Regions from separate parts of the Streptomyces sp. NPDC091972 genome, predicted to be linked through region 3. Evidence: riboswitches for the same ligand, from Rfam matches in the RefSeq annotation. Region 3 holds a riboswitch; each other region holds the start of a gene.
The links. Region 3 has a riboswitch for cobalamin ahead of ACIQJT_RS15650 (prenyltransferase/squalene oxidase repeat-containing protein). Riboswitches for the same ligand answer to the same signal wherever they lie in the genome.
Positions count from the first base shown of each region.

Region 1 (4,683 bases), on a different contig from region 3:
TGCCCCTGGGCGGGAGGAACACGGGCGGCGCCCCCCGCTCGCGGTGACTCTGCCCGGGGGCCGACGACGGACAGTCCCGCGCTGACCGAAGGAGGCGGTGACCGTGCGGCCCAGGGACGCCCACGGCGACGCCCACGAGGACGAGCCCGGGCCGTTCCCCGGGTCGGCGGGCGAGGCGGGCACCTTCGCCACCCCGGCCGACGGCACCGGCCCGCTCGCGCCGCCGGGACACGGACCGCGCCGACCGGAGCACCGGCGCCGGGCGGGCCGGGATCGGGGCCGGGGCGAGGGGGCTGAGCTTGAGGCCGGCCACGACTTCGCAGCCGGGCCGGGGCGGGACCGGGGGCGGATCGCCGACGTGATCGCGGCCGGGGTGCGGGGCGCCGAGCCCGCCGAGATCCCGGGCCGGCTGTGCACGGCCGCCGTCGAACTGCTGCCGGTGGCCGGGGCGAGCGTGTCGCTGCGCAGCAACGGCGTGCCGGTCCAGCTCGGCTCCAGCGGCGACCGCGCCGCCCGGCTGTCGGATCTCCAGGCCACGTTGGGGGACGGGCCCTGTACGGCCGCCGCGGCGGCCGGCGCGGCCGTGTTCGCCACCGATCTGACCTGCGACCCGGACCTGGTCCGCTGGCCGGTCTTCGCCCAGCAGGCCACCGCCGCCGGGATACGGGCGGTGTACTCGATGCCGCTCGGCAACGACACCCTGTGCGTGGGCACCCTCGACCTCTACCGCGAGGCCCCCGGGGAACTCACCCGGCGCGAGCTGCGCGTCGCCGAACTGGTGGCCCGAGTCATGACGGTGGCCCTGATGGCCCTGCCCCGGGGGGAGGAGAACGGCCCCGGGGGCGACGCCCCCTGGCTGAGCGGCCTGGCCACCGCGCACGACGAGGTCTACCAGGCCGTCGGCATGATCATGGTGCAGCTCGGTGTCGGCTCGGACGAGGCGCTGGCCCGGCTGCGCGCGCACGCCTTCGCCGAGGGCCGCAGCGCGCTCGAGGTGGCGCACGACGTGGTCCGCCACCGCAAGCGGTTCGACCCGGACTGACAAGCCCCCCGACCGCTCACACCTGCACCCGCCCCTGTCTGCGCACCTCCGCCAGCCGTTCGGCGCCCAGTCGGACGGCCGCCTGCGTGGCGTCCGTCTGCACCTCGCCGAAGCCGCCGTTGGTCACACTGATCGCGTCCTGCCCCACGCGGAGCGCGGCGACGTCCAGGGTGAGCGTCGTCGGCTCGCCGTCCGGCGACTCCCCGGTCAGCAGCACCCGCAGGCCCTGCCGGGCGTCCCCCGCCGCGGGCAGGGACAGCTCGGCGACCTGCACCCCGAGGACCGCTCCCGTGGTCGTGGTGGCCGCGAACTGCGAGCACGTGCGCGGGAGGCTCCTGAGCCAGGCCAGGGTCCTGTCGATCTCCGCCGGCGGGCGTGCGAGCACCTGGTAGCGCATCTGGGCCGCGTTCCACTCGTCGTCCATCCCGACGACCGCGCGGGGCCCGGCGTCGGCGCCGAACAACTCGTCCGCGTACAGGGCGTCCAGCAGCCGCTGGCATCCGCGCCGGTCGGCCTTCGACTTCAGCACCTCGTCGTGCCAGGTGGCCACCCCCTGGGTCGGTGTCCAGGGCTCGCCGAGGTCCGCGTCGGTGACGAGCGCGGCCTGTGCCATCGCCTCGGTGAGGGCCGAGGACGGGCCGGCGGACGCCTTCGGCGACGGCGGCGGCGCGCTGCTGGGCGGTGTGATCGAGGGCCGCGGGGCGGTCGGCGGCGTGGAGAGCGCGGAACAGGCGGTGGCGGCCAGGAGCCCGGAGAGGGCGGCGGCGAAGGCGGCGGCGCGGGCGGCGCGGGGCGGGGTCATGCTTCAGGTGATCACCGGGTGCCGGGACGTCACCAGCCGTCCGGTCCGTACGGGTTACGGGGGGTGTCCTCAGGACACCCGCTGCAACAGCCCCCGCACCGCCTCGTCCACCACCCGGTACCGCACGACCCGTCCCTCCTTCTCGCCCGCCACCACCCCGGCCGCCCGCAGCAGCCGCAGCGCCTGGGACACGGCCGGGTCGTTCATGCCGGTCGCGATCGCGAGGTCGGAGACGGCCAGCGGGCCGGTGCGGTGCAGGGCGAGCAGCAGGGACAGCCGGTTGGGGTCGGCGAGCAGGGCGAAGCGGTCGGACCAGGTGCGGACGTGTCCCGGGTCGCCGATCGCGGCGATGGCGTCGCACACCCGGTGTCCGTCGATGGTGCGGCGGTCGGCTCGGTCGGCCGGGACGAGGTGCATGGCGCACATCCTCGCAGGCGGCCCTGTGTGATCTTCCATACCTGCGCAGGCGTGCAGCTATGCAGGAACCCCCGAGCCCGCCTACGGTGGGCGGGCCGTGGTGCTCGGGAAGCCGGTGACGACCCCTCAAAGGTCCATGCCGGTGCGGCCCTCGCCACTGTGATCGGGGAGTCTCCCTCCCACGTCCCTCGCGGGACAGCCACTGGCCGTCACCATCGGCCGGGAAGGCGGGCAGGGAGACGCACGACCCGTAAGCCAGGAGACCGGCCACGGCAGCTGACGCGTTCATCCACGAGGTGCTGGAGTGACCACCGTATGACCGACCCTGCCCTGCCCGAGGTCTCCGGCCAGTTCCGCTGGCGGCGCGAGGACACCGTCAGGACGGCCGGCCTGATGGCCGCGATAGCCGGGCTGCACGTCCTCGCCTTCGGCATCCTGTTCCTGCTCGTGGTGCCGGGGCACTACGAGGTCGGCGACAGGGCCTTCGGCATCGGTCTCGGCATCACCGCCTACACCCTCGGCATGCGGCACGCCTTCGACGCGGACCACATCGCCGCGATCGACAACACCACCCGCAAGCTGATGGCCGACGGCAAGCGGCCGGTGTCGGTGGGGTTCTGGTTCGCGCTCGGGCACTCCAGCGTCGTCGTGGTGCTCGCCGGGCTCATCGCGGGCGGCACCCAGCTCGCCGGCAAGGTCATGAACGAGGGGTCCGGCACCCACCAGGTCCTCGGCTTTCTCGGTACGACGATCTCCGGCACGTTCCTCTACCTCATCGCCGCCCTCAACCTGGTCGCCCTGATGGGCATCCTGAGGGTCTTCCGGGCGATGCGGGCGGGGTCGTACGACGAGCAGGAGCTGGAGCAGCACCTGGACTCCAGGGGCTTCATGAACCGGATCCTCGGCCGGCTCACCAGGTCCATCACCCGGCCGGGGCAGATGTTTCCGCTGGGCTTCCTCTTCGGGCTCGGCTTCGACACCGCCACCGAGGTCACGCTGATGGTGATGGCCGGGTCGGGCGCGGCGGCCGGACTGCCCTGGTACGCGATCCTCTGCCTCCCCCTCCTGTTCGCCGCCGGGATGAGCCTGTTCGACACCCTCGACGGGACGTTCATGAACTTCGCCTACCAGTGGGCCTTCTCGAACCCCGTCCGCAAGGTCTTCTACAACCTCGCCATCACCGGCCTGTCCATCGCGGTCGCCTTCTTCATCGGCACGATCGAGCTCGTCGGCGTCCTGCACGACAAGCTCGATCTCACCGACGCCCTCACCACCTGGATCGCCGACATCGACCTCGACAACGTCGGCTACGTCATCGTCGGCCTGTTCGTGGTGGTGTGGGCGGCGGCGATCGCCTACTGGCGGCTCGCGAAGGTGGAGCAGCGCTGGGGTGTCAGCGGCTCCTGAGGCGCCGGACCGGCCGCTAGACCCCCTCCACCGCCGTCAGCCACAGCTTCACGTACCGCTCCACGTCGACGGCCAACCCCACGTCGACGAGGGTGACTTCGCGCTCGCCCTCGTGGATCTCGGACTCGCCGGGACGCGGGCGGCGGTCGACGACGGTCTGGCCGCGGGTCGGTCCCGGGGCCAGGCTCACCTCCACCGGCAGCAGTTCGGTGGTCAGGCCCTCCGGGTCGACGACCGCGCACACCGCGCCCGCGTCGCCGAGGCCGCCCGTGGGCGTGGGGTCGCCGGAGGTGGCGGGGTCGCGGTGGGCGAGGAGTTCGCCGGCCATGCGCAGGGACGGCTCCGCGCTCGCGCGCAGCCGCTGGACGTCGGCGGCCGGCACCAGGACCTGCTGGAAGACGTCCAGGCCGTACATCGTGATCGGCACTCCGGCGGTGAGCAGGACCGCGGCCGCCTCGGGGTCGTGCCAGACGTTGAACTCCGCGACCGGCGTGGCGTTCCCGGTCGCCACCGCGCCGCCCATGAACACGATCCGCTCGATGTTGCGCACCACCTCGGGGTGCGTGCGCAGGAGCAGCGCGATGTTGGTGAGCGGGGCGGTCGGCACGAGCGTGACGGGGGTGGGCGAGGCGAGGATCTCCCGCCGGAGCAGCGTCACCGCGTCCACGTCCACCGGGACCCGGGTCGGCGCGGGCAGGCCGAGGTCGCCCATGCCGTCGAGCCCGTGCACGTGCTGCGCGGTGCGCACGGGTTCGAGCAGCGGCCGCGCGGCTCCCCGGGCGACCGGGACGTCCCCGGCACCGGCCTGCTCCAGCACGGTCAGCGTGTTGCGGACGACGCCGTCGACGTCGGTGTTCCCGGCGACACAGGTGACCGCCCGCAGGTCGATGCCGGGATGCCGGACGGCGAACAGCAGGGCCAGGGCGTCGTCGACGCCGGTGTCGCAGTCGATGATCACCGGGATGGGCTGACCGGTCACGGCGGGGTTCCTTTCGTCACTGGCGTACGGGACCGA
Region 1 is NZ_JBIVSV010000005.1:334,926-339,608, forward strand. Features, by position in the region: gene ACIQJT_RS17245 (GAF and ANTAR domain-containing protein) at 104-1,042, shown strand; gene ACIQJT_RS17250 (hypothetical protein) at 1,059-1,844, opposite strand; gene ACIQJT_RS17255 (metalloregulator ArsR/SmtB family transcription factor) at 1,914-2,261, opposite strand; cobalamin riboswitch at 2,343-2,548, shown strand; gene ACIQJT_RS17260 (HoxN/HupN/NixA family nickel/cobalt transporter) at 2,577-3,668, shown strand; gene ACIQJT_RS17265 (nucleoside hydrolase) at 3,685-4,647, opposite strand.
Region 1: it holds a riboswitch for cobalamin, as region 3 does, so the genes downstream of both, ACIQJT_RS17260 (HoxN/HupN/NixA family nickel/cobalt transporter) here and ACIQJT_RS15650 (prenyltransferase/squalene oxidase repeat-containing protein) in region 3, are expected to answer to the same signal.

Region 2 (4,683 bases), 610 kb from region 3:
GCCCTCGACCCGCTCGCCGAGGGCTTCCCCCTCCGGCCGGGTGAGGGTCTTCTCCCGTGCGAACCGCACCCGCACGGGCAGCACGCCGAGTCCGTCGACCGCGCCGGCGCGCGATTCGACCTCGTCCTCGATGTGCTCGCCGAGGATCTGGAAACCGCCGCAGATCCCGAGGACGGGCCGCTGTTCGGCGACCCGGCGCCGCAGCGCGTCGGCGAGCCCCCGCTCGTGCAGCCACTCCAGCGCGCGGACGGTCCCGCGGGTCCCCGGGATGACGACGAGGTCGGCGTCGGCCAGTTCCTCGGGCCGGTCGACGAACCGCACCACGACACCCGGTTCGGCGGCCAGGGCGTCGACGTCGGTGAAGTTGGACATGAGCGGGATGGCGCAGACGGCTACCCGCAGCACGTCCTCGCCCACCGGAGGGCTCACCGCGGACTCCCGGACCGACCCGCGCAGCGAGACGCGCAGTCCGTCCTCCTCGTCGATGCCGAGACCGTGCCGGAAGGGCAGCACGCCGTAGGTGTGCCGCCCGGTCAGCCCGTGGAGCATGTCCAGTCCCGGCTCCAGCAGCGAGACGTCCCCCCGGAACTTGTTCACCAGGAACCCGGCGACGAGTGCCTGATCCTCGGGACTGAGCAGCGCGACGGTCCCGAAGAAGGAGGCGAAGACCCCACCGCGGTCGATGTCCCCGACGACAAGCACCGGAATGCGGGCATTGCGGGCGATCCCCATGTTGACGATGTCGGTCCGCCGGAGGTTGATCTCGGCCGGACTCCCGGCCCCCTCACAGATCACCGCGTCATACGTGCCCCGCAGCTCGGCGAGACAGTCGAGCACGGTTCCCAGGAGCTTCTGCTGCCGCCCCCCGTGGTACCCGCGGGCGCTCAGCTCGCCGACCGGCTTCCCGAGCAGCACGACCTGACTGCTCTGCTCGCCACCGGGCTTGAGCAGCACGGGGTTCATCAGCGCGGTCGGCTCGATCCGGCAGGCCTGCGCCTGCATGGCCTGGGCCCGCCCGATCTCGGCGCCCTCCCGCGTCACGAACGAGTTGAGGGACATGTTCTGCGCCTTGAACGGCGCGACCTTCACCCCCTGCCGCACCAGCCACCGGCAGATCCCGGCCGTGACGACACTCTTGCCGGCGTCGGAGGTGGTACCGGCGACGAGAAGTCCTCCGCCCGTCATGCGCTGCGCCCCTTCACGAAGGCCCGCGCGGCGACACCGACGCCGAGCGCGAGCAGCCCGACGCGCCGCGACAGCCGCGCCGCGCGCTCGATGTCGTACGGGGCGACGGCCCGCCCCTCCCCGTGCAGCACCGGCCGGTGCTCGACCCGCCCCGCGTACGACAATGTCCCCCCGAGCCGGACGCCCAGCGCCCCCGCGAACGAGGCTTCCACGGGCCCGGCGTTGGGACTCGGATGCCGGTGCGCGTCCTTGCGCCAGGCCGCGACGGCACCCCGGGGATCGTCCCCGGCGAGAGCGGCGAGTACGGCGGTCAGCCGCGCCCCCGGCCATCCGGCGAGGTCGTCGAGCCGGGCGGAGGCCCACCCGAAACGCCGGTACCGGGACGACTTGTGCCCCACCATGGCGTCCAGCGTGTTCACGGCCCGGAACCCGAGCAGCCCCGGCACCCCGCCGACGGCTCCCCACACCAGGGCGCCCACGACGGCGTCGGAGGTGTTCTCGGCGACGGACTCCACGACCGCGCGGGCGATCCCGTCGGCGTCCAGGGCCTGCGGGTCGCGCCCGCACAGATGGGGCAGCCGGTCCCGGGCCGCCTCGACGTCCCCGGCCTCCAGCGCGCGCCCGATGCCCCGGGCCTCCCGCACCAGCGAAGTCCCGCCCACGACGGCCCAGGTGGCGGCGCCGGTGAGGGCGACGGAGGCGGCACGGGAGGGACGTACGGCATGCTCCGCGGCGGCGCCGAGCGCCACCGCGCCTCCCACGCACACGGCGGTGTGCAGTGCGCCCCACCCCCGGTGGTCCCGCCACAGCACCCGCTCCACGGCCCCGGCGGCCCGCCCGAACGCGGCGACCGGGTGCCCGCGACGGGGATCGCCGAGCAGGAGGTCACCGATCAGGCCGGCGGCGGCGCCGTACGCGAAAACGCGATCGGCTCGCATCGGGTCAGCCGATCGCGGGGTCGTTCAGGTGCCTGGTACTGCTGGTCGATCGGCAGGCGAGCATCGCGTCATGTCCTCACTCAGGGTGTCCACGCCCTGGTTCGACGAGTCCGGCGGCGAGAGTTCCTGGCTCCCGGGGGTGTCTACCCCGGTGACAGTGGCGGGACCGCGCCGGATTCGCACCGGCTTCCTCTCCTGCCGCCGTATATGGCTCCGGCAGTCCACCACGGGCCTTCAAGACCCGTCAACTTGCTGTTGACCTGCGGCGGGGGAGTGTGCAGAACCCCACACCGCCGGTCACGGAAGACGGCCGGGCGGGCACGGAAACCGAGGTTCCGTGCCCGCCCGGCCGTCGAGTGACGGGAGTGCCGTCAGGCCACGATCAGATGGATCCCGTAGGCCACCGCAGCCGCGCACGCCGCGAAGCAGGCGTAGGCGCCGGTGACCGCGAGGATCGCCGAGCCGCCCTGGGCCGTGGCCCGCTCCTGGCGGGAGAGGCCCATGATGCCGAGGGTGAACAGGGCCACGAGGCCCACGGTGACGACGAGGCTGACGCCGAAGACGGAGCCGAGTGCTTCCCAGTCGATCTGCATGGTGAGGCTTCCTTAGTACTGCGGGCTCAGACGGCGGCCGGCGGGGCTGCCGGTTCCGTCGTGGCGGGCGGGGCCGGGATCGTGGCGGTGAGTTCCTCGGCCACGGGGCCCGCGGGCGGCGGGATCACGGCGGCGATCGCCGTGGTCACCACGCCGGCCGGCTCGTCGGTCTCGTTGACGTTCGACGCGTCCACGACCTCGCGCCGCGAGATCTTCCAGATCGCCGCGCTGGAGGCGACGAGGAAGACCGCCACGATCGCCGTGCCCCAGTCACCGAGGTCGGTGACCGACTCGGCCAGGGCACCCACCAGGGCCGCCGCCGGCAGCGTCAGCCCCCAGGCCACGAACATCCGGGTGGCCGTGGACCACCGCACGACCCCGCCCTTGCGGCCGAGGCCCGCGCCCATCACCGAACCGGAGACGGAGTGCGTGGTGGAGAGGGAGAAGCCGAGGTGGGAGGAGGCCAGGATGACGGTGGCCGCGCTGGTCTGGGCGGCGAAGCCCTGCTGCGGCTGGAGGTCGGTCAGGCCCTTGCCCATGGTGCGGATGATGCGCCAGCCGCCGAGGTAGGTGCCGAGCGCGATGGCCAGACCCGCGGAGAGGATGACCCAGGTGGGCGGGTCGGAGTCGGGGGCGACGGCGCCGCCGGCGACCAGGGCGAGGGTGATGATGCCCATCGTCTTCTGCGCGTCGTTGGTGCCGTGGGCGAGCGAGACCAGGCCGGCCGAGGCGATCTGGCCGGTGCGGTAGCCCTTCGCGGCGGCCTTGCCGTCGGCCTTCTTGCCCAGCGAGTAGGAGAGCCGGGTGGCCAGCATGGCGGCGACGCCCGCGACGATCGGCGCGGCGACCGCCGGGATCAGGACCTTGGTGACGAGCGCGTCGCCGTGCACCGCGCCGAAGCCGGCCGAGGCGATGGTGGCGCCGATCAGACCGCCCATGAGGGCGTGCGAGGAGCTGGAGGGCAGTCCCACCAGCCAGGTCAGCAGGTTCCAGAGGATCGCGCCGACCAGGGCGGCGAAGATGACCTCGGGACGGATGCCGGTCTCGTCGACGAGACCCTTGGAGATCGTGTTGGCGACCTCCACCGAGAGGAAGGCGCCCACAAGGTTCAGCACGGCGGACATGGCCACCGCGACCTTGGGCTTGAGCGCACCGGTCGAGATGGTGGTGGCCATCGCGTTGGCGGTGTCGTGAAAACCGTTCGTGAAATCGAACGCGAGTGCGGTGACGACCACAATCGCGAGGATCAGCGAGAAGTTTTCCATTTACCCAGGCAATCGTTCGAGGTCATTGGCATGTTGAAGGTAAGTAACCTGGATGAACGGAAGGTGAACTGAGGCGGGCCGCATGGTGACCGGAATCTTCGGCTATGGCTTTGCCGAACCCCGCGGCCCCCGTGCGCCCCAGGCGCCCCATGGCTAGGCCCCGGCGGCGAACCTCTTCAGCTGCCGCGCCGACCCGTTGAAGAGATTCTGGTCACCCGGCAGGCTGCCGCTGTTGTCGTACTGCCAGATGGTCCAGTAGGACCACCCGCCGGGCAGCGCGCCCGGGTCCGACCCGTAGCGTGCCATCCACAACGCGTGATCCCCGGCGAAGGCGCCGCTGCCGCCCGTGCAGGCGTTCCACCAGTGGGCGGTCGTGTAGATCACCGGCCGGCGACCGGTGAGCCGCTCGACCTCCTCGCTGAACGACCGGATCCAGCCGACCATCCTCGCCCTGCTCAGGCCGTAGCACTTGTGCTTCCTGTCGTACGGGTTGTACTCGACGTCCAGCGCGGGCGGCAGCGTCCAGCCGTCCGCCGACCAGGCGCCGCCGTTGCGCACGAAGTACGCGGCCTGCGCCCTGCCCGACGACCTGTCCGGCAGCGCGAAGTGGTACGCCCCGCGGATGATGCCCGCCTCGCGCGCCCCGTTGTACTGCTGTCCGAAGCGCGGGTTGCGGTAGTCGGTCGACTCGGTCGCCTTGAC
Region 2 is NZ_JBIVSV010000004.1:60,199-64,881, reverse strand. Features, by position in the region: gene ACIQJT_RS12825 (cobyric acid synthase) at 1-1,185, opposite strand, end outside; gene ACIQJT_RS12820 (cobalamin biosynthesis protein) at 1,182-2,123, opposite strand; cobalamin riboswitch at 2,221-2,364, opposite strand; gene ACIQJT_RS12815 (hypothetical protein) at 2,495-2,716, opposite strand; gene ACIQJT_RS12810 (anion permease) at 2,743-3,981, opposite strand; gene ACIQJT_RS12805 (lysozyme) at 4,135-4,683, opposite strand, start outside.
Region 2: it holds a riboswitch for cobalamin, as region 3 does, so the genes downstream of both, ACIQJT_RS12820 (cobalamin biosynthesis protein) here and ACIQJT_RS15650 (prenyltransferase/squalene oxidase repeat-containing protein) in region 3, are expected to answer to the same signal.

Region 3 (4,683 bases):
GCGCGCAGGCGCTGGACGTCGGCGACGAGGTGCGGGGCGAAGGTCAGGGCCACGACCACGGCCACGCCGAGTTCGTAGAGGGCGCCGGGGAGGGACTTGAGGAGCCGGTGCGGGTTGGCGAGGGCGTTCGCCGCGCCCACGCAGACCAGGAGGGTGGCCAGCCTGAGGCCGTCGTAGAGGGCGAAGACCAGGGACTCCGTGGTGACCCGGCCGCCCAGGCGGATGCCCTGCGCCCAGTCGGGCAGGGGGAGTTCGGGGAGGGTGACGAGCACGTGGCTGCCCGGGACCGGGGAGCCGAGCACGATCGTGAAGAGGAGCCGGACGAGGAGGACGGCGAGGCCGAGCTTCAGGAACGCGGCGTACGAGTGGGACCAGGGGGTCGCGCGGCGGCAGGTCGCCACCACGTAGGCGGAGACGACGAGGAGGAGGGCGAGCAGGAGCGGGTTGGTGGTGCGGGTGGCCGCGATCCCGAGGGAGAGGGACCAGAGCCACCACGCGCCGGGGTGCAGGGGCGCGGACGGGACGGGTGCGCTACGGGGCATTCCTGCGCCGCCTCGCCTGCCACACCGCAGCCGCTCCCAGGACCGCGACCGCTCCCACCCCGGCGAACAGGCCAACGGACGGGCCGGAGTCCGACGCGCTCCTCCTCGCACCGGTCCCCTTCTCCGCGACCGGCTCCCCGCATCCCGTCCTCGGATACCCCGAGACCGCGCACAACAGGGCGTTCGCGTTGTACCGGAGGGGTTCGGCGACCGATGCCAGAGCCTCTGCCGTGGTCGCGTCCCGGGGCACCGACGCGCACGCGGTGCGGCCCGCCGGGGGTGTCTCGCCGGACGGGGCGTCCGCGGCCGTTCCGAAGTCGAGGACCAGGGCCACGCGCTTACGGCCGTCCCGCGCGGGCGTGTCCGCGCAGATCCGCGCGAACGACGCCGGCCCGCGCGGCTTCGCCGCGTCCGCGGAGTCCTCGCTCACGGCGAAGCGGAAGCCCTGGACGTCTCCGTCGGAGGGCACCGCGGTCGAGGGGCCCTGGGTGGCGTAGGCCCAGGCCGTCCCGGTGCGGTCCCAGAAGGACCAGTAGCGGTAGCCGGTGGCGTGGGCCGGGTTCGCGCCGGCGAGGAGGAGGCCGGTCAGGAGGGCGAGGAGGACGGCCCGGCGGGTCACGGCTGCTTCCTCTTGTTGCGGCTGCTGAGCAGGAAGCCGATGCCCGCGCCGGCGGCGAGCCCCGCGCCGACCGTCCACCACACGGAGGGGCCGGAGTCGTCCTCGTCCTGGGACGCGGTTTCCGGCGCCGGTCCCGTCGCGGTCAGCTGCTTCACCAGGTCGGTGCCGCCGAAGTCGCTCGGGTCGGCGCCGGCCGTCTCGGCGGCGAGGATCAGCTGGGCGTAGGCCGCCGGGCCGTTCTGCCGGGCCCACTTCGCGGAGTTCCGCTCCAGCCAGGTCAGGGGCCCCCGTGCGGCCTCGGGACCGCCCTGTACGGCGAGTGCGACGACCGCGTCCGCCGTGTTGCCGTAGTCGGGCTGGTCCTCGGCACCGGGGAGGGCGGACTTCAGATGGCCGTCCTTCGCGACCGCCTCGGCGAGGAAGGACGCTCCGTTGGCCGCGGCCCTCGCGGGGGTGAGGTCCGGCGCGTCGGCGCAGGCGCTCCCGCTCGGGGTGCCGGCCTTCGCCGTCAGCGGCCCGGTTCCGTGCGCGGCGACGACAGCCGCCGCCGTCGCGTCCGCGTTGGCACGGAGCTCGCCCTTCTTGTCCGGCTGGTAGGCGAACGCGCCTCCGTCGGCACACGGCAGGGACAGCTTCAGCAGGGCGTCGTAGGGCGACTTCGCGCCGGCGCGGACCTCGGAGACGGGGACGTCCTGGGTGGCGAGCGCGCCGATGACCACGGACGTCGAGTTGGCGTCGCTGGCCCCGCCGGGGGCGAAGCCCCAGCCGCCGTCCTTGTTCTGGACGGACTTCAGCCAGTTCACCGCCTTCGTGACCGCGGTGCCGTGCCCGCCGACCGCGGACAGGGCCTGGGCGGCCGCGGCCGTGCTGTTGGTGTCGACCGTCAGCTTGGCGTCGCAGGCCTTGGCCGGGTTCGCCCGGTAGGCCGGGAACGCACCGTTCTCGCACTGCTGCCCGGCCAGCCAGGCGACGGCCGCGGCCGCGGGCTCCGCGTGCGCCCGGTGCAGGGCGATGAGTGCGAACGACTGCCGCCAGACCCCGTCGTAGGTGGGGTCGCCGCTGCCGTACAGCCCGGCGGGCAGGGACGGTGAAGGGGATGGTGAGGCGGCGACGGCGGGTGCGGCCGTGCCGATCACGACGGTGGCGGCCAGGACGGCGGCGCTGCGGCGGACGTTCATGATCGGCGGATGCCCTTCTCCCTGCGGAGAGCCGGGCAGCACGGGAGGACCCCCGGGCGGCTCGGCTCCGTATACCTCGACGGTGCCCGCACCGGCCGGTCGCCGATGCGCGTGAGCCGGTCACGAACCGTGCGGGGCAGTCCGGCTCACCGCCGGGAGGCGGTTCACGGTTGCGGGTCAGCGCCGGAATTGCACCGGCTTTCCCCCGTACGGGTGTGATGACGACCCGGCCACTGTACTCGCCCGTAGCGAAGCGCCCGGGAGCCGCCTGGGCGTGCGGCAGGGGGTCCCGGCCTGCCTGCCTCAGGCCGCCACGTACGTCACCGGATCACTCCCCGGCACCGCCTCCGCCCGCCCCAGCTTCACCAGCCGCCGCAGATGCGCCTCGGCCTCCGAGACCGCGATGTTCCTCGACCCGTGAGGGATCTGCTCCCAGGGCCGGTTCCACTCCATGCGCTCGGCGAGCTGCCAGGGGGTGAGGGGTTCGGCGAGCAGGGAGCGCAGGCCGGTGAGGCGTTCCTCGTGGTGGGCGAGCAGTTCCCGGACCCGTGCGCTCGCGTCGGTGAAGACGTGCTGGTGGGCGGGGAGGACCTCGGCGGGGGCGAGGCGGCCGATCCGCTCCAGGGAGTCGAGGTAGTCGCCGAGGGGGTCGGTCACGGTGGCGTCGTCGGGGTCCTCGTACAGGCCGATGTGCGGGGTGATCTCGGGCAGCAGGTGGTCGCCGGAGAACAGCCGCCCGCGGCCGGGGAGCCGGGCCGGGTGCTCCTCCTCCAGGTGCAGGCACACATGACCCGGGGTGTGTCCGGGCGTCCAGATCGCCCGGAGCCTGCGGCCGGGCAGGTCGAGCAGTTCACCGGGGACGATCTCGCGGTCCGGCAACGCGGGGGAGAAGCCCGGGAGTTGGCGACGGCGGGTGGTGCGCAGGGGGGCCACGTGCTCTTCGGGGGCGCCCGCGGCCACCAGCTTGGCCGTCATGTAGGTGAACCAGCGCTCGGCCCGGGTCTCCCGGGTGCGCCGCACGATCGCGGAGTCCGCCGCGTGCATCGCGATCCAGGCGCCGGAGACCTCGCGCACCTGCCCGGAGAGGCCGTGGTGGTCGGGGTGGTGGTGGGTGACGACGACGCCGTGGATCTCGCCGGCGCCGGTCCCGCACGCCGTCAGCCCCTCGGCGAGGGTGTCCCAGGAGGCCGGGTCGTCCCAGCCGGTGTCCACCAGCACCGGACCCCGGTCGGTGTCGACGACGTAGACGAGGGTGTGGCCGAGGGGGTTGTCGGGGATGGGCACCCGCACGGACCGTACGCCGCCGCCATGGTCGTGCACCTGCGCCATGAGTTCCCCAATCACCGCGTTCCGGCCACTATAACTAGAACGGGTTTCGACGGTAGCCCGAGGTCACCAATGCGTGCGGCGCACGGCCCGTGGACTCCTCGGAGGGGAACTGGTATCAGTTCCGTATCTGATGGTTCGTCAGCAAGCCGCCCCTGGGAGGCGTTCGCCATGACCGAGCTCGTGGAACACGGACAGCTGTTCATCGGCGGGGAGTTGACCGACCCCCTGGGCGAGGACGTCATCGAGGTCATCTCCCCGCACACCCAGGAGGTCATCGGACGGGTGCCGCACGCCTCCCGGGCGGACGTGGACGCGGCCGTCGCCGCCGCCCGCACCGCCTTCGACGAGGGCCCCTGGCCGCAGATGACGCTCGACGAGCGCATCGAGGTCGTCACCAGGATCAAGGACGCCATCGCGGTACGGCACGAGGAGATCGCCCGCGTGATCTCCTCCGAGAACGGCTCGCCGTACTCCTGGAGCGTCCTCGCGCAGGCCCTCGGCGCGATGATGGTCTGGGACTCGGCGATCACGGTCGCCCGGAACTTCACCTACGAGGAGCGGCGCGACGGAGTCCTCGGCCGCATCCTCGTGCGCCGCGAGCCGGTCGGGGTGGTGGCGGCAGTGGTGCCGTGGAACGTCCCGCAGTTCGTGGCCGCCGCCAAGCTCGCGCCCGCGCTGCTCACCGGCTGCACGGTGGTGCTCAAGCCGTCGCCCGAGTCACCGCTGGACGCCTACATCCTGGCCGAGATCACCAGGGAGGCCGGACTGCCGGAGGGGGTCCTGTCCATCCTCCCGGCCGACCGCGAGGTCAGCGAGTACCTGGTGGGGCACCCGGGGATCGACAAGGTCTCCTTCACCGGCTCGGTGGGCGCGGGCAAGCGCGTGATGGAGGTCGCCGCCCGCAACCTCACGCGCGTGACACTGGAGTTGGGCGGGAAGTCGGCGGCCGTGGTCCTCCCGGACGCGGACGTGGAGGCGGCCGTCGCCGGGATCGTCCCGTCCGCCTGGATGAACA
Region 3 is NZ_JBIVSV010000004.1:670,616-675,298, reverse strand. Features, by position in the region: gene ACIQJT_RS15660 (energy-coupling factor transporter transmembrane component T) at 1-542, opposite strand, end outside; gene ACIQJT_RS15655 (SCO2322 family protein) at 532-1,161, opposite strand; gene ACIQJT_RS15650 (prenyltransferase/squalene oxidase repeat-containing protein) at 1,158-2,339, opposite strand; cobalamin riboswitch at 2,457-2,584, opposite strand; gene ACIQJT_RS15645 (MBL fold metallo-hydrolase) at 2,643-3,668, opposite strand; gene ACIQJT_RS15640 (aldehyde dehydrogenase) at 3,837-4,683, shown strand, end outside.